One region of the Actinoplanes sp. NPDC049668 genome, then DNA from elsewhere that is predicted to be linked to it. Evidence: riboswitches for the same ligand, from Rfam matches in the RefSeq annotation. Region 1 holds a riboswitch; each other region holds the start of a gene.
What was found. A riboswitch is a leader RNA that binds a small molecule or an ion and turns the genes downstream of it on or off. The one in region 1 is predicted to bind cyclic di-AMP.

Region 1 (9,667 bases):
CTGTCGACTGACCTCACAGAACGAGATGGTGACGATGAGCGAGTCCGAGACCAACGCGGACGTCCCGCCGTACCGCTATACCGCGGCGATGGCCGCGGAGATCGAGCCACGCTGGCAGGCGCACTGGGCCGACAACGGCACGTTCCACGCGCCGAACCCGACCGGCGACCTGGCCGATGCCACCCACCCGCGCGCGGGTGCGCCCAAGCTGCACGTGCAGGACATGTTCCCGTACCCGTCCGGCGCCGGGCTGCACGTCGGGCACCCGCTGGGGTACATCGGCACCGACTCCTACACCCGCTACAAGCGGATGGCGGGCTTCAACGTCCTGCACCCGATGGGCTTCGACGCGTTCGGGCTGCCCGCCGAGCAGTACGCGGTGCAGACCGGCACCCACCCGCGCACCACCACCGAGGCGAACGTCGAGCGCTACCGCGGCCAGCTGCGCCGCCTGGGCCTGGCCTACGACGACCGCCGCTCGTTCTCCACCACGGACCCGTCGTACTACCGCTGGACCCAGTGGATCTTCCTGCAGGTCTTCAACTCCTGGTTCGACCCGTCGCTGCGCAAGGCGCGCCCGATCTCCACGCTGGTCGACGAGTTCGTCGCGGGCACCCGCACGGTCGACGGCCAGGCCTGGGCGGACCTGTCGCCGGTCGAGCGGCGCGCGGCGATCAACGACCACCGGCTGGCGTACGTCAGCGAGGCGCCGGTCAACTGGTGCCCCGGGCTGGGCACGGTGCTGGCCAACGAGGAGGTCACCCCCGAGGGCCGCAGCGAGCGCGGCAACTTCCCGGTCTTCCAGCGCAGCCTGAAGCAGTGGAAGATGCGGATCACCGCGTACGGCGACCGCCTGGTCGAGGACCTGGACAGCCTGGACTGGCCGGAGCCGGTCAAGCTGATGCAGCGCAACTGGATCGGCCGCTCCCGCGGCGCGCACGTCGACTTCCCGATCGACGGCTTCACGATCTCGGTCTTCACCACCCGGCCCGACACCCTGTTCGGCGCGACCTACATGGTGCTGGCGCCGGAGCACTCCCTGGTCGACTCGCTGGTGCCGGCCGCCTGGCCGGATGGCACGAAGGACGCCTGGACCGGCGGGCACGCCACGCCCGCGGCGGCCGTCGCCGCGTACCGGACCGCGGCCGCCGCCAAGACCGAGCAGGAGCGCACCGCCGACGCCAAGGTCAAGACGGGCGTCTTCACCGGCGCGTACGCGACCAACCCGGTCAACGGCGCACGCGTTCCGGTCTTCATCGCCGACTACGTGCTGGCCGGCTACGGCACCGGCGCGATCATGGCGGTCCCCGGCCAGGACGAGCGGGACTGGGCGTTCGCCGAGGTCTTCGACCTGCCGATCATCCGTACGGTGCAGGCGCCGCCCGACTTCGAGGGCGCGTACACCGGCGAGGGCCCGGCGGTGAACAGCGACTGGCTGAACGGCATGGGCGTCGTCGACGCGAAGGCTTCGATGATCTCCTGGCTGGAGGAGAAGGGCCACGGCCGCGGCGCGACGACGTTCCGGCTGCGGGACTGGCTGTTCAGCCGCCAGCGCTACTGGGGCGAGCCGTTCCCGATCGTCTACGACGAGCACGGCCTGCCGATCGCGCTGCCCGACTCGATGCTGCCCGTCGAGCTGCCCGACGTCGACGACTTCTCGCCGCGCACCTTCGACCCGCAGGACGCCGCGAGCGAGCCGGAGACGCCGCTGTCGCGCAAGAAGGACTGGGTCCACGTCGAGCTGGACCTGGGCGACGGCCCGAAGCAGTACGTCCGCGAGACCAACACGATGCCGCAGTGGGCCGGCTCCTGCTGGTACGAGCTGCGCTACCTGGACCCGCACAACGACAAGGTGCTGGTCGGTTCGGAGAACGAGGCCTACTGGATGGGCCCGCAGAGCCCCGGCGACCCGGGCGGCGTCGACCTGTACGTCGGCGGCGTCGAGCACGCCGTGCTGCACCTGCTGTACGCCCGCTTCTGGCACAAGGTCCTGTTCGACCTGGGCCACGTCTCGTCCTTCGAGCCGTTCCGCAAGCTGTTCAACCAGGGCTACATCCAGGCGTACGCGTTCCGCGACGCGCGCGGGGTCATCGTGCCCGCCGAGGAGGTCGTCGAGCGCGACGGCAAGTGGTTCCACGGCGACCAGGAGGCCCACCGCGAGTACGGCAAGATGGGCAAGTCCCTGAAGAACGTCGTCACCCCGGACGAGATGTGCGAGCAGTACGGCGCCGACACGTTCCGCGTCTACGAGATGGCGATGGGCCCGCTGGACGTCTCGCGCCCGTGGGAGACCCGCGCGGTCGTCGGCTCGCAACGCTTCCTGCAGCGCGTCTGGCGCCTGGTCGTGGACGAGACAACGGGCGCGGTCCGGGTCACCGACGACCCGCTGGACGCCAAGACCCGCCGCGTCCTGCACCGCATCATCGACGGCGTCCGCGGCGACATGGACGAACTGCGCTTCAACACGGCCATCGCGAAGCTGATCGAGCTGACCAACACGCTGACCCCGCTGCCGACGGCGTCACGCGAGGCGATCGAGCCGCTGGTGCTGATGATGTCGCCGTTCGCGCCGCACCTGGCCGAGGAGCTGTGGCGCAAGCTGGGCCACGAAGACACCCTGGCCTACGCGGACTTCCCGGTGGCCGATCCGGCCCAGCTGGTCGCGGAGTCGATCACCTACCCGGTGCAGGTGAACGGCAAGGTCCGCGGCCGGGTCGAGGTAGCACCCGACACAACCGAAGATTCCGTACGCACGGCTGCGCTGGCCGAGGTCGCCGAAGCACTGGCCGGCCGCGAACCCCGCAAGGTGATCGTGGTCCCCGGCCGCCTGGTCAGCATCGTCGTCTGACCCCAACCCTCCCCGAACGGCCCGCCGCGAATCACTCGCGGCGGGCCGTTTGCCGGGCAGGCGCCCGCAGCCGGCGCACCAGGGCCGCAATGCCTTTCAGGGCGGCGATGTTCAGCAGCGCACCTACGAGAACGGGCACCGTCCACGACCACAGACCATCCCAGGACGGCCACCACCACTCGAGGAGCAGCGACGTCGGCGCGGTCAGGAACAGGGCGGGCGCGGTCGCGAGCACCGGATACGTGCCGTGCACGTAGGCCTCCCGTTCGACCCACGCGAGCAACTCCCACGCGGCGAACGCCGCCGCGACAGAAACCACCGCCAGGTAGATCCGGGAAGGCCGGCCACCCGCAAACCAACGCACGATCACCATGCGCCAATGGTGACTGTTTCAGCAGGTCAACGTCGTGGGCCGGACTACCGAGCCGCGCCGACGACCACCCGAGTACACCCCCACGGTTCAGCCTCAGGCCCTTCCCGAACGGCTGACCAGCCGAAGGCGCTCCGGTTCTGGATAAGCGCCGGGCCGGGCCGGCAGGCCCCGGAGGGTCAGGCGGCGGGTGCGGCCTGGGCTGCCGCGGTGGCGGCGTCGCGGCGGGCGGCGAGGCGCCAGCGGAGGACGATCGTGGTGGTCAGGGCCATGCCGATCGCGGCCGGGGCGAGGGTGAGCGGGTTCATCGAGCCCGGCGAGGTGACTGCCGCGCCGATCACCGCGTACGAGATTGCGGACGGGACCGCCGCCAGCGTGGTGCCGAGCAGGTAGCGGACCCGGCAGACCGACGTCGTGCCGTACGCGTAGCCGATCAGGCCGTAGGGGGCGAGGGGCAGGAAGCGGACCAGCAGCACCGCGGCGAGGCCGCGGCGGTTCAGCCAGCCGTCGAGGCGGTCGAGGCGGCCACCGGCGCGGGCGCGGAGTACGCCCCGGCCGGCCCAGCGGCCCGCGTAGTAGGTGGCGGCGGCGGCGATGACGGCCGCGGCCAGCGCGGTGACCGCGCCCGTCGCCGGGCCGAGGAGGGCGCCGCAGGCGAGGGTGATCGCCGTACGCGGCACGAGCACCGAGAGCAGCAGGCCGCCGACCACGGCGATCGCCACGGCGGCCGCGGGGCCGAGGGCGACGACCGAGTCCGCGATGGCGTGCAGGGGCAGGACCGCGGCGGCGACGCCGAGTGACGCCACCGCCGTCGCGAGGACGCCGAAGCGGACCAGCCGCCGGCGCCAGCCGATCGGGGTGTCCTGGTGCTGCGTGCTGGCCTGAGGGTCCGTGGCGGGGTTTTCGATGCCCCGCGGGGCGATCAGGGTGTCAGTCATGCAGGCGTACCGCCCCAACTTCTCGTCGGTCCAGGACTGGTCGTGCCGGGCTGGCGTCAGTCGGTCATACGGCGCCCGCTGCCGCGAGCCGCTCGCCTCGTAGCCGGTCGGCCCAGGAGTCGTCGAGCGGTTGAAGGCTATCCGCGCCGATGGCCCAACGCAGTAGCAGATCGGCTATAGCTGGGTTGCGAGCCAAGGCCGGGCCGTGTGCGTAGGTGCCGAGGATCTTCCCGTGCCAGGCTCCCTCGGTCTGGCCGTCGTTGCCGACGCCGGCGGTCACCCGGGCGAGCGGCGCCACGCCGGGGCCGAGCAGGGTGCGGCCGCCGTGGTTCTCGAAGCCGGTCAGCGGCGGAAGCCCCAGCCGTGGGTCGATGTCGCCGCGAACCTCACCGACGGCGCGGGTCTCGCCCCGGTCGGAAGTGAGGTCGAGTAGGTCCAGTCCGGCGCATTTGGCGCCCTTCGCGTAGAACGAGCCACCGAGGAGCTGGTAACCCGCGCAGACGGCCAGCACGGCCGCGCCCTGCTGCACGGCCCGGTGCAGGCCGCCGTCGGCGATCAGCCGCTGCGCCGCGAGCGCCTGCGGGCCGTCCTCGCCGCCGCCGATCAGGTAGATGTCGGCGGTGGTGGGCAGCGCCTGGTCGGTGCGGACCTCGTAGGTCTCCACCGGGATGCCGCGCACGGCCGCCCGGCGGCGCAGGATCAGCATGTTGCCCCGGTCGCCGTACGTCGACAGCAGGTCGGGGTAGACCCAGACGATCCGCAGCGTGCTCTCAGTTGACACGGTCCAACTCCGCTCGGATGTCCTGGAACGCGGTGTAGTTCGCGATCACCTCGAGGCGGCCCGGCGGGCTGGCCCGTACCGCCTCGTCGAAGGTATGCACGTGCCGGAAGGCCACATCGTTCACTTCCAGTCGCACGGCGAGGTCGTAGGCGCGGTCGCCGGTGATCAGGACCTGCCGCCCGCGCAGCGGGGAGAAGTCGACGTCGTACAGCCACGACGTGTCGAAGCCGTCGGGGTCGCGGGCGTTGATGGAGAGCAGCGTCGGCGCCACCTCGGCCATGTCGAACGCCTCCAGCCAGCTGGCCGGGTTCTTGGCCAGCAGCAGCCGGATGTTGCGCCCGTCGCGGTCGACCTGCGCGTAGCGGCCGGCCACCGAGGCGACGCCGGCGAGCCGGGGCGCGGCCTCTATCGGCCGGATGCCGAACTCGGCGGCGACGGCCAGCGCGGTGGCCGCGTTGCCGAGGTTGACCTTGCCCGGTAGCTGCAGCTTGACCAGGTGCCAGTCGCCCCGGGGGTCGACGACGCCGTCGTCCTCGACGGTCCACTGCGCCCGGGGGCGGCGCAGCGGGCAGCCGGTGCACCACCAGTCGCCGTTGGCGCGCTCGATGGACGAGCCGCACTCGGGGCAGACGAACGAGTCGTCGAGCCACCGCTGTCCGGCGCTGAACCACACGACGTGCTGCGTGTCGATCGCGGCCCAGACGACCATCGGGTCGTCGGCGTTGGCGACCACGTGCACGTCGGGGTGGGCGGCCAGGGCCGTGCGCCACATCTGCGCCATCATCGCCACCTCCTTCGCCCGGTCGAGCTGGTCGCGGGACAGGTTCAGCAAGGCGACCACACGCGGGGTGGTCTCGTCGATCACCCGGGCGAGGTAGTGCTCGTCGACCTCGAGCACCGCGAACGGGGTCGCGCCGGCCTTGGCCAGGGCCGAGGTGTGCCCGGTCGGCATGTTGGCGCCGAACGAGTTGGTGGCGACCGGGCCGAGCACGCCGACCGCGGCCGCGGCGAACCGCGTCGTGGTCGTCTTGCCGTTGGTGCCCGACACCAGCGCGATCGCGCGGCCGGCGGCCAGGTTTCTGAGCAGGTCAGGATCGATCTTGAGACCGATCCACCCGCCGATCACCGAGCCGTCACCGCGTCCCGCGGCGCGTGAGAGCGCCGCAGCGGTTCGCGACACCGAAGTCGCGACCTTGGCCCGTAGGGGCAATTTCCCGTCCGTCACGGCGACGAGGGTACCGGAAACGGACACTACGTCGAGTGGCCCCGGGGCCCGCGGCCTGCGGTGGACCGGGGTCGGCCGAACGGATGATCTCTACCCCGCCGCTCGGTGCCGCGTTTGGGCCGGTGGGGGCGTTTAGGCCGACATTCTCCCGATCTTGGCGACGTCCATGATCCACCGAGGTGCGGCTTTTTATGTGTCGTGTTTCACCCGTAACCTTCGGCGCTGGGTAAGTGATCCACTACGCCTCGTGTCGGCATTTGTCACGGCGCGGTTACAAACCGGACAGCTTCAGATGTGCCAAATACTCTGAGTGACCAATTGGGCCCCGACGGTCCCGGCGGAAATCGGGTAGCAAGGTTGGGCCGGTGAGCATCCGCTCGCCGTTCGTGTCGCATCGGACCACGCCGAGCCCTGCCCCGGTCCGGGCGGCATGACCACTGAGGTAGCTACAACCAACACAGGCATACGGGGGCAGGGACGGGGGACCCAGATTCGGTCCATCCGGCGGTCACGTCGCTTCGGCGGCGCGTACCGCCCGGACCTTGGGGTGAAGTCGTTAGCGCGACCGGGCAACCTTCCCGCCCGAACCCGACAGCTAACCTCGCAGGCGTGCCGGAGGGATATCTCTACCGTGCACGAACGCAGTTCGAGCCGGAACCGCCGCATGGCTGGAACCGGCACCATCGCACTGTCCCTGGGTCTCTGCCTCTGTGCCGGCCAGCTGGTCGCCACACCGGCGGCGACCGCCGCTCCCGCCGCCGAGGCGGCGTCCGCGGCATCGGTGATCAAGCCGAAGATCTCGAACTCCGCGGCCCGCTCCGTCGCGTGGGGCAAGAAGATCAAGGTCACCGCCAAGGTCATCGACCCGAAGACCGGCAAGGTCGTCACCAAGGGCTCGGTCCGCCTGCAGGCCAAGCGGAACGGCAAGTGGAGCACCTGGGTGACCCGCAAGCTGTCCGCCAAGGGCACGGTGACCCTGTCCGCGGAGCCGCACATCACCGGCTACTTCCGGACGCAGTACACCGGCGCCGCCGGCATCAAGTCGGTGACCAGCCCGGGCATCAAGGTCACCGTGCGCAGCAGCGGCGCGAAGGTCCTCGCCGAGGCGAGGAAGCACAAGGGCGCGCTCTACAAGTTCGGCGCCTCGGGTCCCAAGCGCTTCGACTGCTCGGGCTACACCCAGTACGTCTTCCGCAAGACGACGGGCAAGAAGCTCCCGCACAAGGCGAACGCCCAGCAGAAGTACGGCAAGAAGATCAGCAAGAGCAACCGGCGGGTCGGCGACCTGATCGTGTTCCGGTCGGGCTCGTACGGCACGCACGCCGGCATCTACGCGGGCAACGGCTACATGTGGGACTCGCCGCACTCGGGCGCCCGGGTGGGCAAGCACAAGATCTGGGGCAAGAACTACGTCGTTCGGCGCCTCGTCGCCGCCTGACGCTAGTAAGTACAGTGCCGCAGAGTTAAGAAGCAGTAGGACAGTTCAGTGGGGCGCGACCCGGTTCGGGTCGCGCCCCACTGTCGTGCACGCTCCACTTTCTCCTCCACTTTGCTCCACGCGCCGGTGCCTAACGGCGGTGAAAGCCCGATTTCGGGGGACTTTCATGCCCGCGTGGGCGGCATGTCGGAAAGTGGACCATGGCGCGGACGCCGATCTCCTCCACCTCGGCTCCACCGGCTCTGACGTGCGCATTCACTTGCGAATCTGACTCGCAGGCCGCGTCATTCCGGTTGCGGGTGGAGGGAAGTGGAGTAGAGTGGAGCGCAGTGGCAGGGCCTGAGGAGCTGACTCCGAAGGGGTTGCCGGCCCAGACGACAGGCGGTCCGCGAAACCGCCCAGGGGCAGGGGGTTGGGCCGATGTTTCTCGGCACGCACACCCCGCGCCTCGACGACAAGGGACGGCTGATCCTTCCGGCGAGGTTCCGCGACGAGCTGGCGGGAGGTGTCGTGATCACCAAGGGGCAGGAGCGTTGCCTTTACGTCTTCCCGATGCCTGAGTTCCAGCGCATCGCGGGCCAGCTGCGTGAGGCACCGGTCACCAACAAGGCGGCCCGGGCCTACAGCCGGGTGTTCTTCGCCAGTGCGCACGACGAGATCCCCGACAAGCAGGGCCGGGTCACCATCCCGGCGCACCTGCGGGGGTATGCGGCGCTCGACCGCGAGTTGGTCGTGATCGGCGCGAGCACGCGGGTGGAGATCTGGGACAAGCAGTCCTGGGAGCAGTACCTCTCGGCGAGCGAGGACGAGTTCGCCGACATCGAGGAGGGGGTGCTGCCCGGCGGACTGTGAGGCGTGGCACCTGTGGGCCGCCGACACGGTCCGGACGTCGCCTCGGCCGTACTGCGAGATCTCCAGCCGCTCCCGCTCCTGGCGCCTCTTCCCCGGCGCCAGGCGTGTGTCCGGTCGGGCGCGCCCGAAGGCAACGGGCACGAGCGGATGGGGATCTGGCGGTACGGACGGACGACCGGGCACGTAGGCGCCGAACGCCCCGGTTGGGGCGGCCGGTATCGGGTTAGGCCGGGTGAGCGCGGAAAGAGCGGGCAATGGGGGTCGTCATGGGGGAGCTTCGCGGCACGCACGTGCCGGTGCTGCTCGAGCGCTGCCTCGAGCTGCTCGCCCCGGCCCTCGGCCTTCCGGGCGCGGTGCACGTCGACTTCACGCTGGGCCTGGGCGGGCACGCCGAGGCGGTGCTGGAGCGCCACCCCGACGTGGTCCTCATCGGACTCGACCGGGACACCGAGGCGCTCGCGCACTCCCGGCACCGGCTGGCCCGCTTCGGCGACCGGGTGCACTTCGTACACGCGGTCTACGACGAGCTGCCCGAGGTGCTCGCCAGGCTCGGCCGGCCGGCGTTCCACAGTGGGCTGTTCGATCTCGGCGTCTCCTCGCTGCAGCTCGACGAGCCGGACCGGGGCTTCGCCTACTCGCGGGACGCGCCGCTGGACATGCGGATGGACCAGTCGCGGGGCATCACCGCGGAGGATGTCGTCAACGGCTACGAGCCGGGCGAGCTCGTCCGCATCCTGCGGGTGTACGGCGAGGAGAAGTTCGCGCCCCGCGTCGTCTCGGCGATCGTCCGGGAGCGGGCGAAGGCGCGGATCGTCTCCTCGGCGCACCTGGCGGAACTGGTCAAGGACGCCATCCCGCAGGCCGGCCGGCGTACGGGTGGAAATCCCGCGAAAAGAACGTTTCAGGCGTTGCGCATCGAGGTAAATGCCGAGCTTGCGGCGGTCGAGGCGGCAGTGCCGGCCGCACTGGATCTGCTGGCCCCGAAGGGGCGCCTTGTCGTGATGTCGTACCAATCGCTGGAGGACCGGATCGTCAAGCGCGCCTTCGCCGAGCGGGCGCGCAGCACCGGGCCGATCGAACTGCCGGTCGAACTGCCCGGCACGGGTCCTTCGGTGCGGCTGCTGACCCGCGGGTCGGAGCCGCCGAGCGAGGAGGAAGTGGCGGAGAACCCGCGGGCGGCCTCGGTGAAGCTGCGCGCGGTGGAACGGATCGACC
Region 2 (9,667 bases), on a different contig from region 1:
CCAACGGCTGCGCGAGGCGCGGCACGCGCTGCTCAGCGAGGCGCTGAGCGGCTGGCCGGCCGAGCGCGTGACCGCGTTCGCCGACCTGTTCGCAGAATTCAACAGCTCCGTCGCGGCGCTCCTGCGCAGCGACCCGGCCGTATCAGCACGGGAGAACGCGTGAGTGACTCCGGCACCACCGCATCGGCGGCGGACGGATCGGCGGCGGGCGCACCAGGCGCCGGCACGCCGTCGGTGGAATTCACCCACCGGCAGATCCTGACCATCCTGACCGGCCTGATGATGGGCATGTTCCTCGCCGCCCTCGATCAGACGATCATGGCAACGGCGACCAAGACCATCGCGGACGACCTCAACGGCTTCAACCTGCAGGCCTGGGCGACCACGGCGTTCCTGATCACGTCGACGATCTCGACCCCGCTGTACGGCAAGCTGTCCGACATCTACGGCCGGCGGCCGTTCTTCCTGTTCGCGATCGCGGTCTTCATCGTCGGCTCGATCCTCTGCGGCCTCGCGCAGAGCATGTACGGCCTGGCCGCCTTCCGCGCGATCCAGGGCATCGGCGCCGGCGGCCTGATGTCGCTGGCCCTGGCGATCATCGGTGACATCGTGCCGCCCCGCGAGCGCGCCAAGTACCAGGGCTACTTCCTGGCCGTCTTCGGCACCGCGAGCGTCGTCGGCCCGATCCTGGGCGGCTTCTTCGCCGGCGCCGACACGATCCTGGGCGTCGACGGCTGGCGCTGGGTCTTCTACATCAACGTGCCGATCGGCGCCGCGGCGATGATCGTCGTGGCCCGGGTGCTGCACCTGCCGCACATCCGCACCCCGCACCGCATCGACTGGCCCGGCGCGCTCTTCCTCATCGTCGGCCTGGTGCCGCTGCTGACCGTCGCCGAGCAGGGCCGCACCTGGCACTGGGACTCGCCGAAGGCCATCCTCTGCTACGTGATCGGCGCGCTCGGCCTGGTCGCCTTCGTCTTCGCCGAGCGGGCGTACAAGGACGAGGCGATGCTGCCGCTGCGGCTGTTCAACAACCGCACGGTCGCCGTCGGCGCCACCTCGAGCACCATCCTGGGCATCGCGATGTTCGGCGGCCTGATGACCGTCCCGCTGTACCTGCAGATCGTGAAGGGCGCCTCGCCGACCGTCGCCGGCCTGCAGATGATCCCGTTCGTGGCCGGCATCATGGCCGGCTCGATCACCGCCGGCCAGCTGATCGCCCGGACCGGCCGCTACCGGATCTTCCCGATCATCGGCAGCGTGCTGATGGCGGTCGCGCTGGCCCTGTTCGCGCTGATCGACGCGGACACCCCGCTGTGGCGCACCATGCTGATCATGGTGCTGATGGGCCTCGGCCTGGGCGGCAACATGCAGCCGATGATCACCGCGGTGCAGAACGCGGTGTCGCCGCGGGAGATCGGCGTCGCGACCAGCACGGTCACCTTCTTCCGGTCGATGGGCGGCACGCTGGGCACCGCGATCTTCCTGTCGGTGCTCTTCAACGTGCTGCCGGGAAACATCAACGACGAGCTGACGGCGGCGCGGGAGACGCCCGCGTACCAGCAGGCGGCAGCGGACCCGGCGCAGCAGCAGATCCTCCAGCAGGCGCAGGGCGACGGCCTGAGCGACACGTCGTTCATCGGCCGGCTGTCCGACGTCATGGCGCACCCGTTCAAGGCCGGCTTCGCCGACAGCTTCCAGGTGGTCTACCTGATGGCGCTGGCCATCATGCTGATCGGCCTGATCGTCGTGCTCTTCCTGCCGGAGATCCCGCTCGCCCAGCGGTCGGCGCAGCAGCAGCGCGCCGACGACGCCGCGGCCGCGGCCGCCTGCAACGGCGTGCCGGGCGAGGTCGGCGCCGGCCCCAACGCGGAGATCAAAAGCTCTTATTGACGACGGACCCACGACCATCGGGTACGGGCGCAGCACGCGCTCGTACCCTTTGTCGTATGGCAGTCGTGAAGATCAACGCAATCGAGGTGCCCGAGGGCGCCGGCCCGGAGCTGGAGCAGCGGTTCGCCGCGCGCCAGGGCGCGGTGGAGAACGCCGAGGGCTTCCTCGGCTTCGAACTGCTGCGCCCGGTCGGCGGCGAGACCCGGTACTTCGTGTACACCCGCTGGGAGACCGAGGAGCACTTCCAGGCCTGGTCCGCGGGATCGGGCCGCGCGGCACACGCCGGCGAGCGCGCCCGCCCCGTCGCCTCGGGCGCCAGCCTGCTGGAGTTCGAGGTGGTCCAGCGCGTGTCGAAGTAGTTCGTCAGCCCTCCGCGTTGCGGGCGGCCGCCGCGATCAGCCGCTCGGCGACCGCCCGGCGGTCCATGCCGAGGCGCTGCGCGGTCTCCCGCAGCACGTCGTAGGCCTCCTGCACGCCGCATCCGCGCTGCGCGATGATCACGCCGGCCGCCCGGTCGACGGTGGCGCCCTCGCTCAGCCCCTCGCGCCGGCGCAGCTCGCCGAGCAGCACCTCGGCCTGGTTGACCACCGCCATGGTGGTCAGCAGCAGGTCAGGGGCGATCCCGCCCGGCTGACCGACGAAGAGGCTCAGCGAGCCGACCGAGGTGCGCTGCACGTCGAGCGGGAACGACACGACGCCGCACACCCCCTCGGCGCGGGCGCACTCGGCGAGCTCGGGCCAGCGCGGGTCGGACTGCAGCTCGCCCGCGGTGACCAGCACGCGGTTGCGGGCGGCCTCGAGGCCCGGGCCGTTCCCGGTGTCGTACTGCCGGTCGTCCAGGGCCTTCGCCCGGGCGCTGGAGGCGGCCAGCATGAGCGGGCCGCCCTCGCCGATCAGCGCCACCGAGCAGCGCAGCACGCCGGGGACGGCGGCGGCCACGAAGGCGGCGAGGCGGTCCAGTGCCTGCGGCACGTCGTCGGCGCCGAGGATGCGGACGGAGAGCTCGTGCAGCAGCCCGGCGAGCTCCACCGGATGCGGTCCGGCGGACAGGCCGTCGCCCGGCCGGACCACCGGGACGAGATCGACGACGGGGGTCTCGGGCACCACCAGCTCGCCGGTCACGGCCCCGGCCGCCGACCCGGACTTCGCGGGCAGGGGTACGCGACCACGACTCACGGCGCGGGTCTGGCCGACAGGATTTCCCGGGGTGCCGGAGGCCGGCGGAACGCGATGCGAGGCGAGCCGCCCGGAGCTCCGTTGCGGGGCTGACATTTGCCCGATATTGCCATGCGCATCGGCGAACACGAAAGTCGTGTCCACTACCGAGTGCCCATCGGGGCGGTACGGTCCGCCCTCCCGCGGCGCACCGGGAGCGGATCCGAGCCGCTCGCCGCGGCCGCGCGAGGGCGGACGCGGGGCGCCCCGGCGGCGGCTTCCCGGCGTCGCGGCGGCGCGCTGATCGGCATGGTCGTGGGCCATGGAGATCAACTACCCGAAATCCGGCCGTACCGAACCCCGCGCGGAAAACAAATGCGCCGCCCCCGGAACCCAGGAGCGGCGCAGATGAAGATGTCGGTGCGCAGGTCGCCTCTCGGCGAAAGGCTCAACGCGGCTCCAGCCGAACGGTATTCCGCGAAGGCAAAGGGTGAGGCCCGGGGACACTGATCGCACCGACATCCAACCCAACCGTCGGCGGGGTGCGGTGATTCCGGTAGCCGTTGTGACCCAGACCACACCCGCGACGACTCCCTCAGAAGTCCTGGGTGAGCCGGGACGGATCGATCTCACGGCCGGGATGCCGGGCCAGGTACTCGGTCTCGAGCTCGGCCGTGCGCCGCAGATGCGTCGCCAGCGCCGCCTCAGGTGCGTGCCGCAGCGCGTCGAGCCGGGTCCGGTGCAGGCTGGCCAGCTCCCGCAGCAGGTCGTCGTCCGCCAGGCCCGCGGGATCGATGCCGGTCTCGAAGACGACGGGCGCGTCGTCGTCGGGGCCGAGCCGGGTGTCCGTCATGACGCCACCTGCCTTGATTCGCGGAACGTGCCTACGCAACCCGGTTGCCCGATCATCATGCCGCCAAACCCGCGCCGGTACGCTGAGCGACATGAGGAGGCTGTGGACCCCCGCGTGGATCGCGCGCCACGCCCTCGCCCTGGTGCTCGTCGCCGGATTCCTGGGCCTGGGCTGGTGGCAGTTCAGCCGGGCCACCGGCGGCAACGCGATCAGCTGGGGCTACACCTTCGAATGGCCGGTGTTCGCCGCGTTCGTCGTCTTCCTGTGGTTCCGCGAGGTCCAGCAGGAGCGCCGCGCGGGCCGCGCGGCGGCGCAGGACGCGCCGGAGCCGAAGCCGGACGCGCAGGGCGAGCAGCCGGTCACGGTGCGCCGCCCGGTCCGGGTTCCGGTGGCCGGGGCGGCACCCGCCGACGACGACCCCGAGCTGGCGGCGTACAACGAGTACCTGAGCTGGCTGGCCGCACACCCCGGTGCCCGGCCCGGCGACTATCCCGGACGCCGCACCAAGACCAGTTGAACCAAAGGACGTGGATCGTGCAGGGAGCCCTCACCCGCTACCGGATCATCGCCTGGATCGTCGGCGTGGTCCTGATCGTGCTCGTCGTGATCGGCATGCCGCTGAAGTACATCGGCGACGACGACACGGTGGTCGCCGCCGTCGGGCCGTTCCACGGCTTCCTGTACATGCTCTACCTGGCCGCCACGTTCGACCTGAGCCGCCGCGTGGGGTGGCCGCTGCGGCGGATGCTGCTCGTGATGCTGGCCGGCACGGTCCCGTTCTTCTCGTTCTGGGCCGAACGGGTCGTCACGCACAAGTGGGCCGTCGAGGGTGTTGAAGCCCCACCGGTCATGGCAGAGTAGGTAAAAGTCACTCTGCGAATCGGCCTTGTCGCCGCCCGCTATCCGGATCATTCCGATGTTTGTGATCATTGGCGCAAGTCACTCTTCTGGCTCTTGTGTTAATGCCGCGCGCCGATAAGTTAATGCGGTTGGTCCGGTCCGCAGCCACTCCCCTCGGTGGCGCCGGCCAGCGCCGTCGAATCCTCGTCGGCGGAAATGGGACGGCCCCGATCCCCCAGGGTCACCGCTTCCGCCACGACGAACCGGGGAACCACCGAGCAGCATCGGGGTGAATCCGCGCAAGCGGTAGGGCCTTCTTCCCGCCCGAATCCGTCAGCTAACCCGGTAGGCGGCCAAGCGGAAGAAAGGCCACGTACCGTTGCCACACGCCCGAACCAGGCTCCGCGCGCTGGCGGTCGCCGTCCTGGCGATCGCGATCACCGGCACCTCCGCGACCGCGGCTCACGCGGAACCGTCGAAGGCCGAGCTGACCAAGAAGATCGACAAGGCGTCCGACCAGCTCGAGGACGTCGTCGAGTCGTACAACAAGATGAAGATCAGCCTGAAGAAGACCAAGGCTGACGAGAAGCAGCTCATCGCGTCGCTCGGGCCCGCCAAGGTGGCCCTGGTGACGGCGAACGCGCAGATGAAGTCCATCGCGTCGTCGGCCTACAAGATCGGCAACGTCGGCACGATGAACGTCATGCTCGAAGGCAGCGACGACCTCATCGCCCGGATGAGCATCCTCGAGCAGATCTCCCGTAGCCGCAGCCGGGACGTCGCGAAGTACACCGACGCGACGCAGAACTTCACCGAGCGGCAGACGGCCCTCAAGGCGACCCAGGACAAGCAGGCCGCCGAGTTGAAGGAGCTGTCGGACCGCCAGAAGAAGATCGAGGGCGACCTCAAGAAGCTCTACGCGATGCGCACCGCCGCGTTCGGCTCGGCGACCGAGTCCGGCAGCAGGTACACGGGACCCATCCCGAACATCGCGGGCTCGGCCGGCAAGGCGGTGACGTTCGCCTTCAACGCCATCGGCGTGATGTACGACTACGGCGCCGACGGCCCGAACGGCTACGACTGCTCCGGCCTGACCTCCGCCGCCTGGCGGGCGGCCGGCAAGTCGCTGCCGCACAACGCCGCGGCGCAGTACAGCGCGACCGCCAGGATCAGCAAGTCCGACCTCAAGGCGGGCGACCTGGTCTTCTACCGCAGCAACGGCCACGTCGGCATCTACGTCGGCGGCGGCCAGATCATCGACGCCTCCCGAGCGGGCCAGCCCGTGAAGAAGCGGTCGATCAACATCATGACCCCGAACGGCTACGGCCGGGTCACCTGAGCGGGTCAGGAACAGCGAAAGGCCGGCGCCCCCTCGGGGGTGCCGGCCTTCTTCGTGATCGTGGGCTGGTGTCGCCTTCGGTTACGCGGCCTGCAGGCCCTCGGCCCGGGCCAGCTCGCGCAGCCGGCCGAGCGCCTGGATCTCGAGCTGGCGGATCCGCTCGCGGGAGAGCGAGAAGCGCGACGCCACCTCGGTCAGCGAGTGCTCGCGGCCGTCCTCGAGGCCGTACCGGGCGCGCATGATGCCCGCCGACCGGTCGTCGAGGTGGTTCAGCAGGCCCTCGATGCGCTGACGCTCCAGCGCGGTCAGGACGATCTCCTCCGGCGACGGAGCGTCGCTGTCGGCGACGAGGTCGCCGAGGTTCGTGTCGCCGTCGTCGCCCACCGGGGTGTCCAGCGACACGGTGTCCTGGGCCCAGCGGGTCAGCTCGGTGACGCGCTCGACCGTCACGCCCAGCGCGGCGGCGACCTGCGCCGGCTCCGGGTCGGCGCCGAGCTCGCGGACGAGCTGGCGGGTGACGTTGCGCATCCGGTTGACGTCCTCGACCAGGTGCACGGGCAGGCGCACGGTGCGCTCCTGCTGGGCGATCGCCCGGCTGATCGCCTGGCGGACCCACCACGTGGCGTAGGTCGAGAACTTGTAGCCGCGCTCGTAGTCGAACTTCTCGACGGCGCGGACGAGGCCGGTGTTGCCCTCCTGGATGAGGTCCAGCATCGGCATGCCCGAGCGCACGTAGCGACGCGCGATCGACACGACGAGTCGCAGGTTCGCGCGGATGAAGAGATCCTTCGCCCGCTTACCCTCGGTGGCCAGTCGCTCCAGTTCCTCCCGGCTCACGCCGCGACGGAGCTCGCCGCTGTCGAGCAGGTGCTCGGCGTAGAGCCCGGCCTCGATTGCCTTGGAGAGGTCGACCTCCCGGGCAGCATCCAACAGCGGCGTCCGGGAGATCTCGTGCAGGTAGACTCCGACGAGGTCGCGCTCCTCGGCGACCTGGTCGGTCCGCATCACGGTGTTCTTCTCCACGTTGCCCACGGTCCCCTCGTTGCCTTCACTAACCCTGTTACGGGCAATACCTGCGTCCATCAGCCTTCCCCGTAACGTCCGCTGCTCGTGCTTTGCGGTGCGGACACCTACATGAACAGAAGACGGCGTGTACTGATTCCGGCTGGTGGTTCGAAAGTGTCACGAATGTCTGAGTGTCACCTGAGAGCCGCATGCATACTTACTGAGGAAGGCCCTCTCAGAGGCATTCGGAGCCGCACCCGGCGTGGATGCGTCGATACGCGCAATACCCTCGCGCCTACTACATGACACCATCGGCCCCTCATTCGTCACAGCGACGGGCATCACGCGTCTCCCTGCGATGCTCGTCACTACCCAGTACGGCCGGGTAGCCAAATGGGTTCACATCCTGCATCGACAGGTTGTCGCCGGGCCTGAAGCAAATGCACACGGCAAAAGATCCCGCCGCTGCTCGGACCGGGACCAACTGCCACGATGCGCCACGACGAGCCGCAGTTCACTAGCCCGCGAGGGTGACACACGCATGGATGACGGCCGTTCGGTTCGGCCGCCGCGCCCTTCGGCCCATCCCCGCGATGGTGAGCAAAAACACACGGCTAACGTGAGCCCCATGGAGCGCAGCGTGCTGGTTACGGGTGGGGTCGGCGGGCTCGGTGAGGCCGTCGTCGAGGTCTTGCGGGATCAGAACTGGCGGGTCGTGGCCCCCGTCCGGGCCGGCTCGACCGGGCGGCTCCCCGAGGGCGTGATGGGAATCACGGCCGACCTGAGCGCGCCCGAGGACGTACGGGCGGCCGTGGCCGTCGCGGCGGGTGAGCCGGGCGCGCCGCTGCGCGCCGTGGTCAACCTGGTCGGCGGGTACGCGGGCGGCGGCCTCGTGCACGAGACGGCGATCGAGGACTTCGAGGCGGTCATCAGGGCCAACCTGCGCCCGACGTACCTGGTGACGGCGGCGGCGCTGCCGCACCTGGTGGACGCCGGCGGCGGCTCGGTGGTGTGCGTTTCGTCCCGCGCGGCCGTGGCCCCGTTCGCCGGCGCGGCCGGGTACGCGACCGCCAAGGCCGCGGTGCTCGCCTTCGCCAACGCCGTCGCGGTCGAGTATCGAAAGAGCGATGTGCGTTGCAACACAGTGCTGCCGAGCGTCATCGATACCCCCGCCAACCGGGCCGGCCAGCCGGACGCGGACTTCTCGCGCTGGGTGGCGCCGGCCGAGATCGCCCAGGTGATCGCCTTCCTGGCCGACGACGGGTCGAGGCCGATGAGCGGCGCGACGGTGCCCGTCTACGGCCGGGCCTGAGCGGGCCCTAAAACCCCTCGGCCAGCTGGTAGGTCAGCGCCGCCGCCGACGCCGCGAGCGTCGCGCCGGCCAGGAACAGCACGCGGGCGTGCGCCACGAGCGCCGCGGCCGGGCCACGGCGCTCGGCGGGCACCCGCGCCGGCGGGACCACCGCGGCCGGCGGCGGCGCGGTCAGGTGGCCGATGAGGGCCGCGGCCACCTCGTCCGGGGTCCCGTTCGCGTCGATCACCACGAAGTCGGGGCGCTCCGGCAGCGCCTCGTAGGCCGCCGACGCCGCCCGCAGGTACGCCAACTCCTCGTGGTCGTAGCCACGCCGCTCGATCCGGTCGTACGCGATCGCCGGGTCGACCGCGAGCAGGAACGTCACGTCCGGCTTCGGGAAGACCCGGTAGGCGAGCCGGGCCCGGCGCTCGGCGCGGTTGAGCCGGCCGGGGCGCGGGGTCTTGGCGTGCGCGCGGATGCTCGCGTACTGGCAGACCGCGTACCTGTCCATGATCGAGATCTCGCCGGTGATCCGGCGGCGCAGCAGGGTCCGCAGGATGGCGAGCCAGCGCAGCACGGACTCGACGAAGAGCATGGCCCGGCGGCCGAGCAGGTGCTCGCCGTCCGTGCGGCCCAGGGCGACGGCGAGCCGGCCGAACCAGCGGCGGCCGCCGGCGTTGCGCCGGTAGGTCGCGGGCAGGCCGCGGGCGGCCAACGCCGTGGCCAGCCGGTGCGCCTGGGTGGTCTTACCGGACCCGTCGATGCCGACGAGAGCGACCGTGCGCAGGCGTCCGCCGCCGGAACGGGACACCTGGAGGGAATCGGGGTCGGGGACCATATCCACCAACGGTACCTGTGGGAGTCACGGACGGTTCTGGCGTGGACGACGCTGTACTCGTACAAAATGGGTATTTTGGCCTTGGCACCGCGTGCTGCGCGGGTGTGAGGGGTCGACCGCTCGGGTAGTCGCTGGAGTGGCAAACACACACCGAGGACTCAGGGGGACGGCATGCCGCACCGGGTGGACCAGGGCCTGGTCAACACGCTCAAACGGGTGGCGTCGGTCCTGAAGCAGGCCGAGGTCCCGTTCGCACTCGGCGGTAGCTTCGCGGTGTACGCGCACGGCGGGCACTCCAGCGACCACGACGTCGACTTTCTCATCCGCGAGAAGGACAAGCCGCGTGCGCTCGAGGAGCTGTCCGCGGTCGGCTTCGAGGTGCAGCAGCCGCCCGAGGACTGGCTGGTCAAGGTCTACGACGAGGACCGGATGGTGGATCTGATCTACCGG
Region 3 (9,667 bases), on a different contig from region 1:
GTCGGCGTGCTGCGCGCCTGCGGCAAGGCCGGCGACCGCCCCGAGCTCACCTGCACCGGCTGGGCGCGGAGCACCTGGAACGCCTGGGACCGGCGCACCGCCGCGGCCACCGCCCTGATGATGCGCTTCGACCGGGGCACAGCCCTGTTCGACACCAACGGCTGGTGGACCGGGGCCAACGCGCTCACCGCCCTGATCGACAACAGCCGGATCAGCGGCATGCACAGCTACGACTACGCGATCGCCGCGACCTACGACAAGCAGATCAACGCGCGGCAGGGGCAGTTCCGCAACGAGTACCTCGACGACACCGGCTGGTGGGGGCTGGCCTGGGTGGCCGCGTACGACCGGACCGGCGACAGCCGCTACCTGAACACCGCCCGGGCCGACGCGGACCACATGTTCGGCTACTGGGACACCCGCTGCGGTGGCGGCGTCTACTGGCGCACCGACCGGACCGTCAAGAACGCCATCTCGAACAGCCTCTACATCCAGCTCAACGCGGCCCTGTCCCAGCGGATCGCCGGCGACGCCGTCTACCGCGGGCGCGCCCAGGCCGGCTGGGCCTGGTTCCAGACCACCGGGATGATCAACAGCTCGAACCTGGTCAACGACGGCGTCAACCTCAGCACCTGCCGCAACAACGGCGACGTCACCTGGACCTACAACCAGGGCGTGCTGATCAACGCGCTGGTCCAGCTCAACCGGCTGACCGGGGACGCGGACGCGCTGGCCGTCGCCCGCCGGGTCGGCGACGCGGCCACCACGAGCACCTACCTCAACAGCGGCGGCATCCTGCGCGAACCCAACGAGCCCGACCAGTGCGCCGGGGACGGCGTCTCGTTCAAGGGCGCGTTCGTCCGCGGGCTCGGCGTGCTCAACGCCGCGGTCGGCCGCCCGTACGACGCCTACCTGCGGCGCCAGGCCGATTCCGCGTACGCCAGGGACCGGACCGGCTTCGACGCGTACGGCAGCCACTGGGCCGGCCCGTACGTCAGCACGAACCACTCCTGCCAGCACAGCGCGCTGGATCTGCTGAACGCGGCGCCTTAGCCGCGCAGGGCGGCCAGGACGGCGACGCCGAGCTTCTCCAGGTAGTCGTCGTCGATGGGGGTCCGGGCGACCGCGAGCCGCCAGTACAGCGGCCCGAGCATCAGGTCGACGGCCAGGTCGGTGTCGGTGCCCGCGGGCAGTTCGCCGCGGGCGACGGCCTGGCCGACGATCTTCTCGCCGACGGCCTGCTGGTGGGTGCGCAGCGCACCCTGCAGCGTCTCGGCGATCTTCGGGTTGCGGGCCGCCTCGGCCATCAGGTCGGGGATGATCTGCGACGCGATGCGGTGCCCGAGCGCCTTGCTGACGATGAACATCAGCAGTTGCAGATCGCCCGCGAAGCTTCCGGTGTCGGGCATCGGTACGCTACGCTCCGCTACCGCGGAGACGATCTCGAGAACCATCTCGAGCTTGTTGCTCCATCGGCGGTAGATTGCCGTCTTGCCGACACCCGCGCGGCGGGCGACCGCCTCGATGGAGAGCCGCCCGTAGCCGACCTCGGCCAGCTCGTTCATGACGGCATTCCGAATGGCCGCGGTGATGTCCCCGCGGAGCACCGCCGCTCCGGCGGGTGCACGTTTCGCTGTTGCCACGGTCTCACTATACGCCAGGACGCAACGGTTGCGTTCCGGCGCTTGGTCGGATAGTTTCGGGCCAGCGTCGATACGTTCCCGTTCCATCGCGCACACTTGTACCTGTGTCCCCGGACGATTCAGCCAGGCCCTCGGCCCCCACCGGATCAACCAGATCGGAGCGCCACCCCATGCCCCCTACGGCGGTCGCCGATTCCGACACCGGCCTCACGCTCAAGGAGCTGGCCCACAGGCACGGCCTTGGCGCCGCCGGCAAGCTGCCAGGCCTGCCCGACTACTCACGGCAGCTCTGGTCATACCGGCACTTCATCGCGTCGTACGCGAACGCCAAGGTCTCCTCGACCCTGGGCCGCACCAAGCTCGGCGCCATCTGGCAGGTACTGACGCCGCTGATCAACGCGGCCGTCTACTACGTGATCTTCGGTGTGCTCCTGGACACCCAGCGAGGCGTCGACAACTTCGTCGCGTACCTCTGCATCGGTGTCTTCATGTTCGGGTTCACCCAGTCCGTGGTGCAGGCCGGCATCCAGTCGATCAGCTCCAACATGGGCCTGATCCGGGCGCTGCACTTCCCCCGGGCGAGCCTTCCGCTGGCCATCACCATGGTCGAGATTCGCAACATGGTGGCCTCGATGGCCGTGCTCCTGGTCATCGTGCTGGGCTTCGGCGAGCCGATCACCTGGGAGTGGCTGCTGATCGTCCCGGCCTTCCTGCTTCAGTCGATCTTCAACGCGGGCCTGGCCATGTTTACGGCCCGGCTGGGCTCCAAGGTCGCCGACTTCAAGCAGCTGGTGCCGTTCCTCATGCGGATCTGGCTGTACGGCTCGGCCGTGCTCTACCCGGTGCAGCAGTTCACCGATCACCTGAGCGGCTGGAAGCTGGCCCTGGTCCAGGCGAACCCGCTGCTGATCTTCATCGAGCTCATGCGGCACGCGCTGATGGAGGACGTCACGCTGGCGGCCCCGGCCCCGGTGCTCTGGCTCCAGGCGATCGGCTGGACCGTGCTGGTCGGACTCGGCGGCTACATCTACTTCTGGCGCGGAGAGAAGGGTTACGGCCGTGGCTGACGACTCCGGCACCGACCGGCGCGAACCGACGGTCATCGTCGACGACGCACACGTGGTCTACCGGGTGCACCAGGCCGCGACGGCCGGCACCGGCAGCCCGCTGGCGAGCTTCAAGCGGATCGTCACCGGCACCAAGCCGGCCACGCTGCGCGAGGTGCACGCGATCAAGGGCGTCAGCTTCGTCGCGTACAAGGGCGAGGCCATCGGCCTGATCGGCACCAACGGCTCCGGCAAGTCGACCCTGCTGCGCGCGATCGCCGGGCTGCTCCCGGTCGAGCGCGGCGCGATCTACGCGGCCGGGCAGCCGTCGCTGCTCGGCGTCAACGCGGCCCTGATGAACGACCTGCCCGGCGAGCGCAACGTCGTGCTCGGCTGCCTGGCGATGGGCATGTCACCGGCGGACGTGAAGTCCCAGGTGAAGGACATCATCGAGTTCTCCGGGATCAACGAGCGCGGCGACTTCAGCTCGCTGCCGATGCGCACCTACTCGTCTGGCATGTCGGCGCGGCTGCGGTTCTCGATCGCGGCGGCGAAGAAGCACGACGTGCTGCTGATCGACGAGGCGCTGGCCACCGGTGACGCGAAGTTCCGCCGGCGCAGCGAGCAGCGGGTCCGCGACCTGCGGGCCGAGGCCGGCACGGTCTTCCTGGTCAGCCACAGCGAGCAGTCGATCCGGGACACCTGCGAGCGCAGCATCTGGCTCGAGTCGGGGCTGATCCGGGCGGACGGCCCGACCGAGGACGTGCTGAAGGAGTACGAGGCCTACGTCAAGCGGTAGGCCCCGCACCCCTGCGGCCGGCTAGCGCATCGAGAGATGCACGTGGTTGGTGTGATCGCTCGAGGGGTCGCCGTTGCCCCTCGAGTACGCCTTCCAGCCGCTGCTGGGCAGCCAGATCCGCTTGAACCAGATCACGTAGAGCACGCCCAGCCCGCTGGCGTTGTCGATGAAGTAGTCCGCCAGCCGGTTGCCGTACGTCCTGCTGCTGCCCGTGGCGACGCCGCCGAAGCCGTTCTTGTCGGCGGCGTAGTCGCAGGCCCGGCCCTTCGGATGCTCGCCGCTGTTCTGCTGGCGGAAGCAGGCGACGAAGCGGGTGAAGCCGTCCTTCTTCGCCTCCTTCATCGCGTGCAGGGTGCGCGCCGTGATGCAGCCGGAGGTGGTCGGGTCGTTGACGCTGCAGGACTGGTTCGGCAGCGACCCGTCGGAGTTGCGCGGCGCGGCCGCGGCCCGCAGGTTGCTGCCGCCGCCGCTACTGCTCCCGCCGCTGCTGCTCCCGCCGCTGGATTCGGCGCCGCCGGACGACTCGTCGACGCCGTTCGCCGCGTTGGCCGCCTTGAGAGCGCCCTCCGCCTGCGCCTTGCGCTTGGCCATGATCTCGACCTGGCGCTGCTGATCGCGGATCTCGGCGTCGATCGCGGTCTTCGCCCGCTGCTGCCGGACCCTGGCGTCCTTGAGATCACGCACCGCGCGGTCCTGCTTGACGGCGACCGTCTCGAGGATCTCCGCGCGGTCCAGCATGCTGCCGGTGGAGTCGGCGCTGAGCAGGGCGGTCATCGGCCCGAGGCGCCCGACCCGGTACGACTGCTGGACTATGTCGTCCAGCGCCGCCTGCCGGGGGCCGAGCTCGGTGTCGATCTCCTTGAGCTTGGCGATCAACTGCTGCTGGCGCGCCTTGGAGCGGGCCAGGGCCTCCTTGGCCTCGACGAAGCCCTTGGACGCCGCCTCGAGCTGCTGGATCAGGGACTTGGAGCCACCCTCGCCGTCGTCGCCAGAGTCGCCCGGCGCGGCTAGCGGCCGGGGCACGGCGGAGGCGGGGGACGGGGCGGCCAGCGCCAGCCCCGAGGTGGCGACGAGCGCCGTCAGCACGGCCGCTAATCGTCGGCGGGCAGGTTTGAGCCTCAAGTGCTTTCCTTCCGTCGGCCGCCGACCGGGTTAGCTGACGGGTTCGGGACGGAAGCGATCCCTACCGGTCCGTGCCTGTGACGCGGACCCGATTCACCCCATTACTCGGTTGGTTCCCCGGCTCGTCTTGCGACGATTAGGCGGCGGTCTCCGCGGAGACCGTGACGAACACTACCCATCGATGCTAAGAATCGACAGGTGTCGCACTTAGGGCAACAATGCCGCCACTCGGGGTAATTTTTCCGCGAGAACAATGCAGTGACTCACACCGATGGCCGACCCGTCGTTAACGACCAGCGTCATTACATCGAAATGTAACGGAAAGTCGTTGCGGGGTAACGCTTTTATGGCCGTCGTGGACACTGGCAGACGGCCCGTTGTCGGGTAAGCTGGCCGCCGGTTACTGCCAAGGAAGGCACCGCCCCCAAGGTGCCGGCAGTCCACCGCCTAATCGCCGCGAGGCGAACCGGGGAACCACACGCAGTAGTGGGGTGAATCCACTTAACCGTGGTAGGGATTGCTTCCGTCCCGAACCCGTCAGCTAACCCGGTCGGCGGCCACGCGGAAGGATTCTGAATGACGGCAAGACCCCGCCGGTGGCTGGTACTCGCCCTGGCACCGCTCGTCGCGGTCACGATGCTTCTCGTGCCCGCCGCTCCGGCAAGCGCCGACCCGGACGACAAGAAGAAGACGACGACCGCCGACGACGGCGACGACGACCCACTCCTCAACGAAGTGCTCGACTCCACCGGACGCCGGTTCGTAGCGGCGAAGTCCGCGGTCAAGAAGTCGACCAAGACGCAGCTCGGCCTGGCGCTGCGGGTCAAGGAAGCCGAGGCCCGCCGGGACGCCATGCTTCCCGAGGTCGGCGCCGTCGCGGCACAGCAGTACCGCACCGGTGGCATCTCCACCATGGGCTTCCTGCTGAACACGGACGGCCCGGAGGGCTTCCTCAAGAAGGCGGTCTCCCTCGAGGAGATCAGCGCACTCAACGACGGCAAGCTGCACGCGCTCTACCAGGCCATCGACGCCGTCAACACGGCCAAGGCCCGCCTCGACCAGGAGGTCAAGGCCCAGCAGCAGAACCTCGCCGCGATGACCAAGCAGAAGCAGGCGGCGGAGAAGGCCCTGGCCAAGGTCGGCGGCAACACCGTGACCGGCGGTTTCGTGCTCGCCAATTCGCCGGTGGCCGCCGCGGCGCCGCGTAACTCCGACGGCGAGTTCAGCCCCGAGTCGTGCAGCGTGAACGACCCGACGACCAGCGGCTGCATCACCCCGCGGACCTTCCACATGTACAAGGAAGTAAAGAAGGCGAACTTCAAGCGGTTCGTCGGCTGCCACCGTAACGGCGGCCCGTTCGAGCACCCGAAGGGCCGGGCCTGCGACTGGTCGCTGCAGAAGAGCGGCTTCTCGCCCTGGCACAACCAGGACACCCGGGAGTACGGCAACAACCTGATGGCGTTCCTGGTGCGCAACGCCGACAAGCTAGGCATTCTGTACGTCATCTGGAACAGGCAGATCTGGTTCCCGGCGACGGGCTGGAAGTCATACTCCGGACCGAGCGATCACACGGACCACGTGCACGTGTCGATGCTCTGATCCCCGCGCGGAAGAAAGCCCCCGTCCTTTCGGACGGGGGCTTTCTCTTCTGCCGAGGCCGTCGGTCAGTTGCTGCCGCCGGTGGCCCGCCGGACCGGGGCACGACCGAACGGCTGGTTCGGCTGCGGGCCGGTCGGCGGCGCCGGCGGGATGGTCAGCACGACCGGCTTCACCTGGGTGATGGTGACCTCCTTGCCGTGGTGCAGGAGGTCCAGCCGGGCCGAGCCGCCGCCGTTGCGCAGCGAGTAGGTGACCTCATCGGCCGTCACCGCCACCCGCAGCCGCAGGCCGCGCCAGAGCAGCGAGAACTCCAGCGCGTTGATCCGGCTCGGCAGGCGCGGCGCGAACGACAGCTGCCCGCCCGAGTCCCGCATGCCGCCCAGTCCCGCCACCAGTGCGATCCAGGAGCCGGCGAGCGACGCCACGTGCACGCCGTCGCGGGCGTTCTGGTGCAGGTCGTGCAGGTCCATCAGGGCGGCCTCGCCCAGGTAGTCGTGTGCCAGCTCGAGGTGGCCCACCTCCGCGGCCATGACGGCCTGGATGCACGCCGACAGCGACGAGTCCCGCACGGTACGCGAGTCGTAGTAGGCGAAGTTGCGGGCCTTCTCCTCCGGCGTGAAGGCGTCACCCCGCACGTACATCGCCATGACCAGGTCGGCCTGCTTGACCACCTGCTTGCGGTACAGGTCGAAGTACGGGTAGTTCAGCAGCAGCGGGTACGCCTCCGGCGGGGTGTTCTCGAAGTCCCACTCCTGCAGCCGGGTGAAGCCCTCCGACTGCTGGTGCACCCCGAGCTCCCGGTCGTACGGGATGTGCACGGACGCCGCCGCGTCCCGCCAGGAGGCCGACTCCTCGCCGTCGACGCCCAGCCTGCGGGCCAGGTCGGGATGGCGCTTCACCGCGTCCGCCGCGGCGAACAGGTTCTGCTGCGCCATCAGGTTGGTGTAGATGTTGTCGTTGACCACGGCCGTGTACTCGTCCGGGCCGGTGACGCCGTCGATGTGGAAGCGACCGTGCCGGTCGTGGTGGCCCAGCGAACGCCACAGCCGGGCGGTCTCCACCAGCAGCTCGAGGCCGACCTCGCGCTCGAAGTCGAAGTCCCCGGTCGCCGAGACGTAGCGGCGCACGGCGTCGGCGATGTCCGCGCCGATGTGGAAGCCGGCCGTACCGGCCGGCCAGTACGCCGAGCACTCCTGCCCGCGGATGGTGCGCCACGGGAAGGCCGCGCCCTGCAGGCCGAGGGTCTGCGCGCGCTCCCGGGCGAGATCCAGCGTGGAGTGCCGCCAGCGCAGCACGTCCGCGGCCGCGGACGGCTGGGTGTAGGTCAGGGCCGGCAGCACGAACGTCTCGGCGTCCCAGAACGTGTGGCCGTCGTAGCCCGGGCCGGTGAGGCCCTTGGAGCCGATCGGCCGCTGCTCGGCGCGGGCGCCGGACTGCAGCATGTGGAAGAGGCCGAAGCGCACCGCCTGCTGCACCTCCGGGTCGCCCTCGACCTTGACGTCGGAGTGGTCCCAGAACGCGTCGAGGTAGTCGCGCTGCGCCTCGACCAGGCCCTCCCAGCCGTCCAGCCGGGCGCTGGCGAGGGCGGCGCCGACCTGGTCGCGCACCGCGGGCAGCGAGCGGTTGCTCGACCAGCCGTACGCGGCCAGCTTGACGACCCGCAGCTTCTGCCCCGGCTCGAGCTTGCAGGCCACCGTGGTGCGCAGCCAGTCCGGGTGCCCCTCGGTGGTGACGGCGTGCTTGCCCGGCGCCTCGACCAGGTGCTCCATCGCCGCGGCCATCCGCAGGTCGCTGGCCTTGGTCCGGTGCACGAGCAGGCCGCCGGTGCGCTGCTCCAGCAGCTCCTCGGCCTGCAGCGGGTGGTCCAGCACCGCGGCGACGCGGGGGTCCTTGCTGGTCGGCGGGAGCTGCTCGTTCGCCACCAGCTCGGACTGCAGGATCAGCCGGGCGGGCGAGTCGACCGCCTCGACCTCGTAGAGGAACGCGACGACGGCCCGCTGGGTGAACGACACCAGCCGCACCGTGCGCACCCGGATCGCCTGGCCGGAGGGGGATACCCACTCCACGATCCGCTCGAGCGTGCCCGCGCGCAGGTCAAGGGTGCGCTCGTGTGAGCGCAGCTCGCCGTACCGCACGTCGAACGGCTCGTCGTCGACGAGGAGCCGCATCAGCTTGGCGTTGGTGACGTTGACCATCGTCTGGCCCGACTCGGGGAACCCGTAGCCCGCCTCGGCGTACGGCAGCGGCCGCAGCTCGTAGAACGAGTTCAGATAGGTGCCGGGCAGGCCGTGCGGCTCGCCCTCATCCAGGTTCCCGCGGATGCCGATGTGGCCGTTGGACAGGGCGAAGACGGACTCGGACTGAGCCATCAGGTCCAGGTCCAGGCGGGTCTCCCGGATATGCCAGGGATCGACGGGGTAGGCCCGTTCACGGATCACGGTGGTGCCTTTCGCACTGAAAGGAGAACAGTCTGTGGGGGTTACTTCAGGAGTTCGGCGAGGTCCTGCACGACGATGTCGGCGCCGTGCTCGCGCAGCGCGTCGGCCTGGCCGACCCGGTCGACGCCGATCACGATGCCGAAACCGCCGGCCTTGCCCGCGGCCACGCCGGCCAGGGCGTCCTCGAACACCGCGCAGTTCGCCGGGTCAACGCCGAGCAGCTTGGCGCCGTACAGGAAGGTGTCCGGTGCCGGCTTGCCCGGCAGGTTCTCCGCGCGGGCGGTGACGCCGTCGACGCGAACCTCGAGCAGGTCCGCGATGCCGGCCGCCTTCAGCACGTCCGCGCAGTTGGCGCTGGCCGAGACGACGGCGCGGCGCAGGCCCGCGTCCCGGACGGCGTGCAGGTAGTCCACCGATCCGGCGTACACCTGTACCGCGCCTTCCGCGATCTTCTGCAGGACGAGCTCGTTCTTGCGGTTGCCGATGCCGTTGACGGTCTCCTCGTCGGGACCGTCGTCGGGCGTGCCTTCGGGCAGGGTGATGCCCCGCGAGGCTAGGAAGGTGCGAACCCCGTCGGCGCGCGGCCGGCCGTCGACGTACTTGTGGTAGTCGGCGCCGGAGTCGAACGGCACGAACGGCTGCTCATGCCGCTCCGACCACGCCTGGAGGAACGCGTCGAAGGTCTGTTTCCATGCCGCGTTGTGCACCAGCGCGGTCTGCGTGAGCACACCGTCGAGGTCGAAAAGGCAGGCCGTCACTTGGGGAGGTAGTCCGAGCACTGGACCAATGTAGTCGCACAGAGTGGCCAACACCGCTCCATGTGCGTGACGATATTTCCACGGCGTTTCATGCCGTGTTCAATCGCCGGCCTAGGCGCCGTTGACCAGGTCAGACAGGGTGATACGCCTGGGCAGGTCTATGCGCAGTCCGATAGTAGTCCCAATCGGACCGGTGGCCATCGTTACCTCGTCGCACAATTGGTGCGCCAGCCAGATGCCCCGGCCACCCACCTCGAATGCC

Region 2: linked by a shared signal. The riboswitch ahead of ACIBSW_RS31385 (NlpC/P60 family protein) and the one ahead of ACIBSW_RS14985 (C40 family peptidase) in region 1 are both predicted to bind cyclic di-AMP.
Region 3: linked by a shared signal. The riboswitch ahead of ACIBSW_RS26150 (hypothetical protein) and the one ahead of ACIBSW_RS14985 (C40 family peptidase) in region 1 are both predicted to bind cyclic di-AMP.

What each region holds. Positions count from the first base shown of each region.
Region 1 covers NZ_JBITLR010000003.1:492,158-501,824, forward strand. Annotated here, with positions in the region: gene leuS (leucine--tRNA ligase) at 26-2,848, shown strand; gene ACIBSW_RS14965 (hypothetical protein) at 2,880-3,221, opposite strand; gene ACIBSW_RS14970 (VTT domain-containing protein) at 3,398-4,156, opposite strand; gene ACIBSW_RS14975 (glutamine amidotransferase) at 4,221-4,937, opposite strand; gene ACIBSW_RS14980 (MurT ligase domain-containing protein) at 4,927-6,147, opposite strand; cyclic di-AMP (ydaO/yuaA leader) riboswitch at 6,597-6,787, shown strand; gene ACIBSW_RS14985 (C40 family peptidase) at 6,827-7,600, shown strand; gene mraZ (division/cell wall cluster transcriptional repressor MraZ) at 8,021-8,452, shown strand; gene rsmH (16S rRNA (cytosine(1402)-N(4))-methyltransferase RsmH) at 8,707-9,667, shown strand, end outside.
Region 2 covers NZ_JBITLR010000008.1:91,884-101,550, forward strand. Annotated here, with positions in the region: gene ACIBSW_RS31350 (MarR family transcriptional regulator) at 1-163, shown strand, start outside; gene ACIBSW_RS31355 (MDR family MFS transporter) at 160-1,893, shown strand; gene ACIBSW_RS31360 (antibiotic biosynthesis monooxygenase) at 1,950-2,252, shown strand; gene ACIBSW_RS31365 (ANTAR domain-containing protein) at 2,257-3,069, opposite strand; gene ACIBSW_RS31370 (DUF6158 family protein) at 3,644-3,901, opposite strand; gene ACIBSW_RS31375 (hypothetical protein) at 3,993-4,418, shown strand; gene ACIBSW_RS31380 (DUF3817 domain-containing protein) at 4,436-4,762, shown strand; cyclic di-AMP (ydaO/yuaA leader) riboswitch at 4,983-5,108, shown strand; gene ACIBSW_RS31385 (NlpC/P60 family protein) at 5,121-6,080, shown strand; gene ACIBSW_RS31390 (sigma-70 family RNA polymerase sigma factor) at 6,162-7,163, opposite strand; gene ACIBSW_RS31395 (SDR family NAD(P)-dependent oxidoreductase) at 7,714-8,397, shown strand; gene ACIBSW_RS31400 (dTMP kinase) at 8,405-9,217, opposite strand; gene ACIBSW_RS31405 (nucleotidyltransferase family protein) at 9,389-9,667, shown strand, end outside.
Region 3 covers NZ_JBITLR010000006.1:324,552-334,218, reverse strand. Annotated here, with positions in the region: gene ACIBSW_RS26175 (glycoside hydrolase family 76 protein) at 1-1,053, shown strand, start outside; gene ACIBSW_RS26170 (TetR/AcrR family transcriptional regulator) at 1,050-1,643, opposite strand; gene ACIBSW_RS26165 (ABC transporter permease) at 1,814-2,710, shown strand; gene ACIBSW_RS26160 (ABC transporter ATP-binding protein) at 2,703-3,488, shown strand; gene ACIBSW_RS26155 (hypothetical protein) at 3,510-4,574, opposite strand; cyclic di-AMP (ydaO/yuaA leader) riboswitch at 4,614-4,763, opposite strand; cyclic di-AMP (ydaO/yuaA leader) riboswitch at 5,045-5,183, shown strand; gene ACIBSW_RS26150 (hypothetical protein) at 5,187-6,209, shown strand; gene ACIBSW_RS26145 (glycoside hydrolase family 65 protein) at 6,275-8,647, opposite strand; gene ACIBSW_RS26140 (beta-phosphoglucomutase family hydrolase) at 8,689-9,426, opposite strand; gene ACIBSW_RS26135 (ATP-binding protein) at 9,517-9,667, opposite strand, start outside.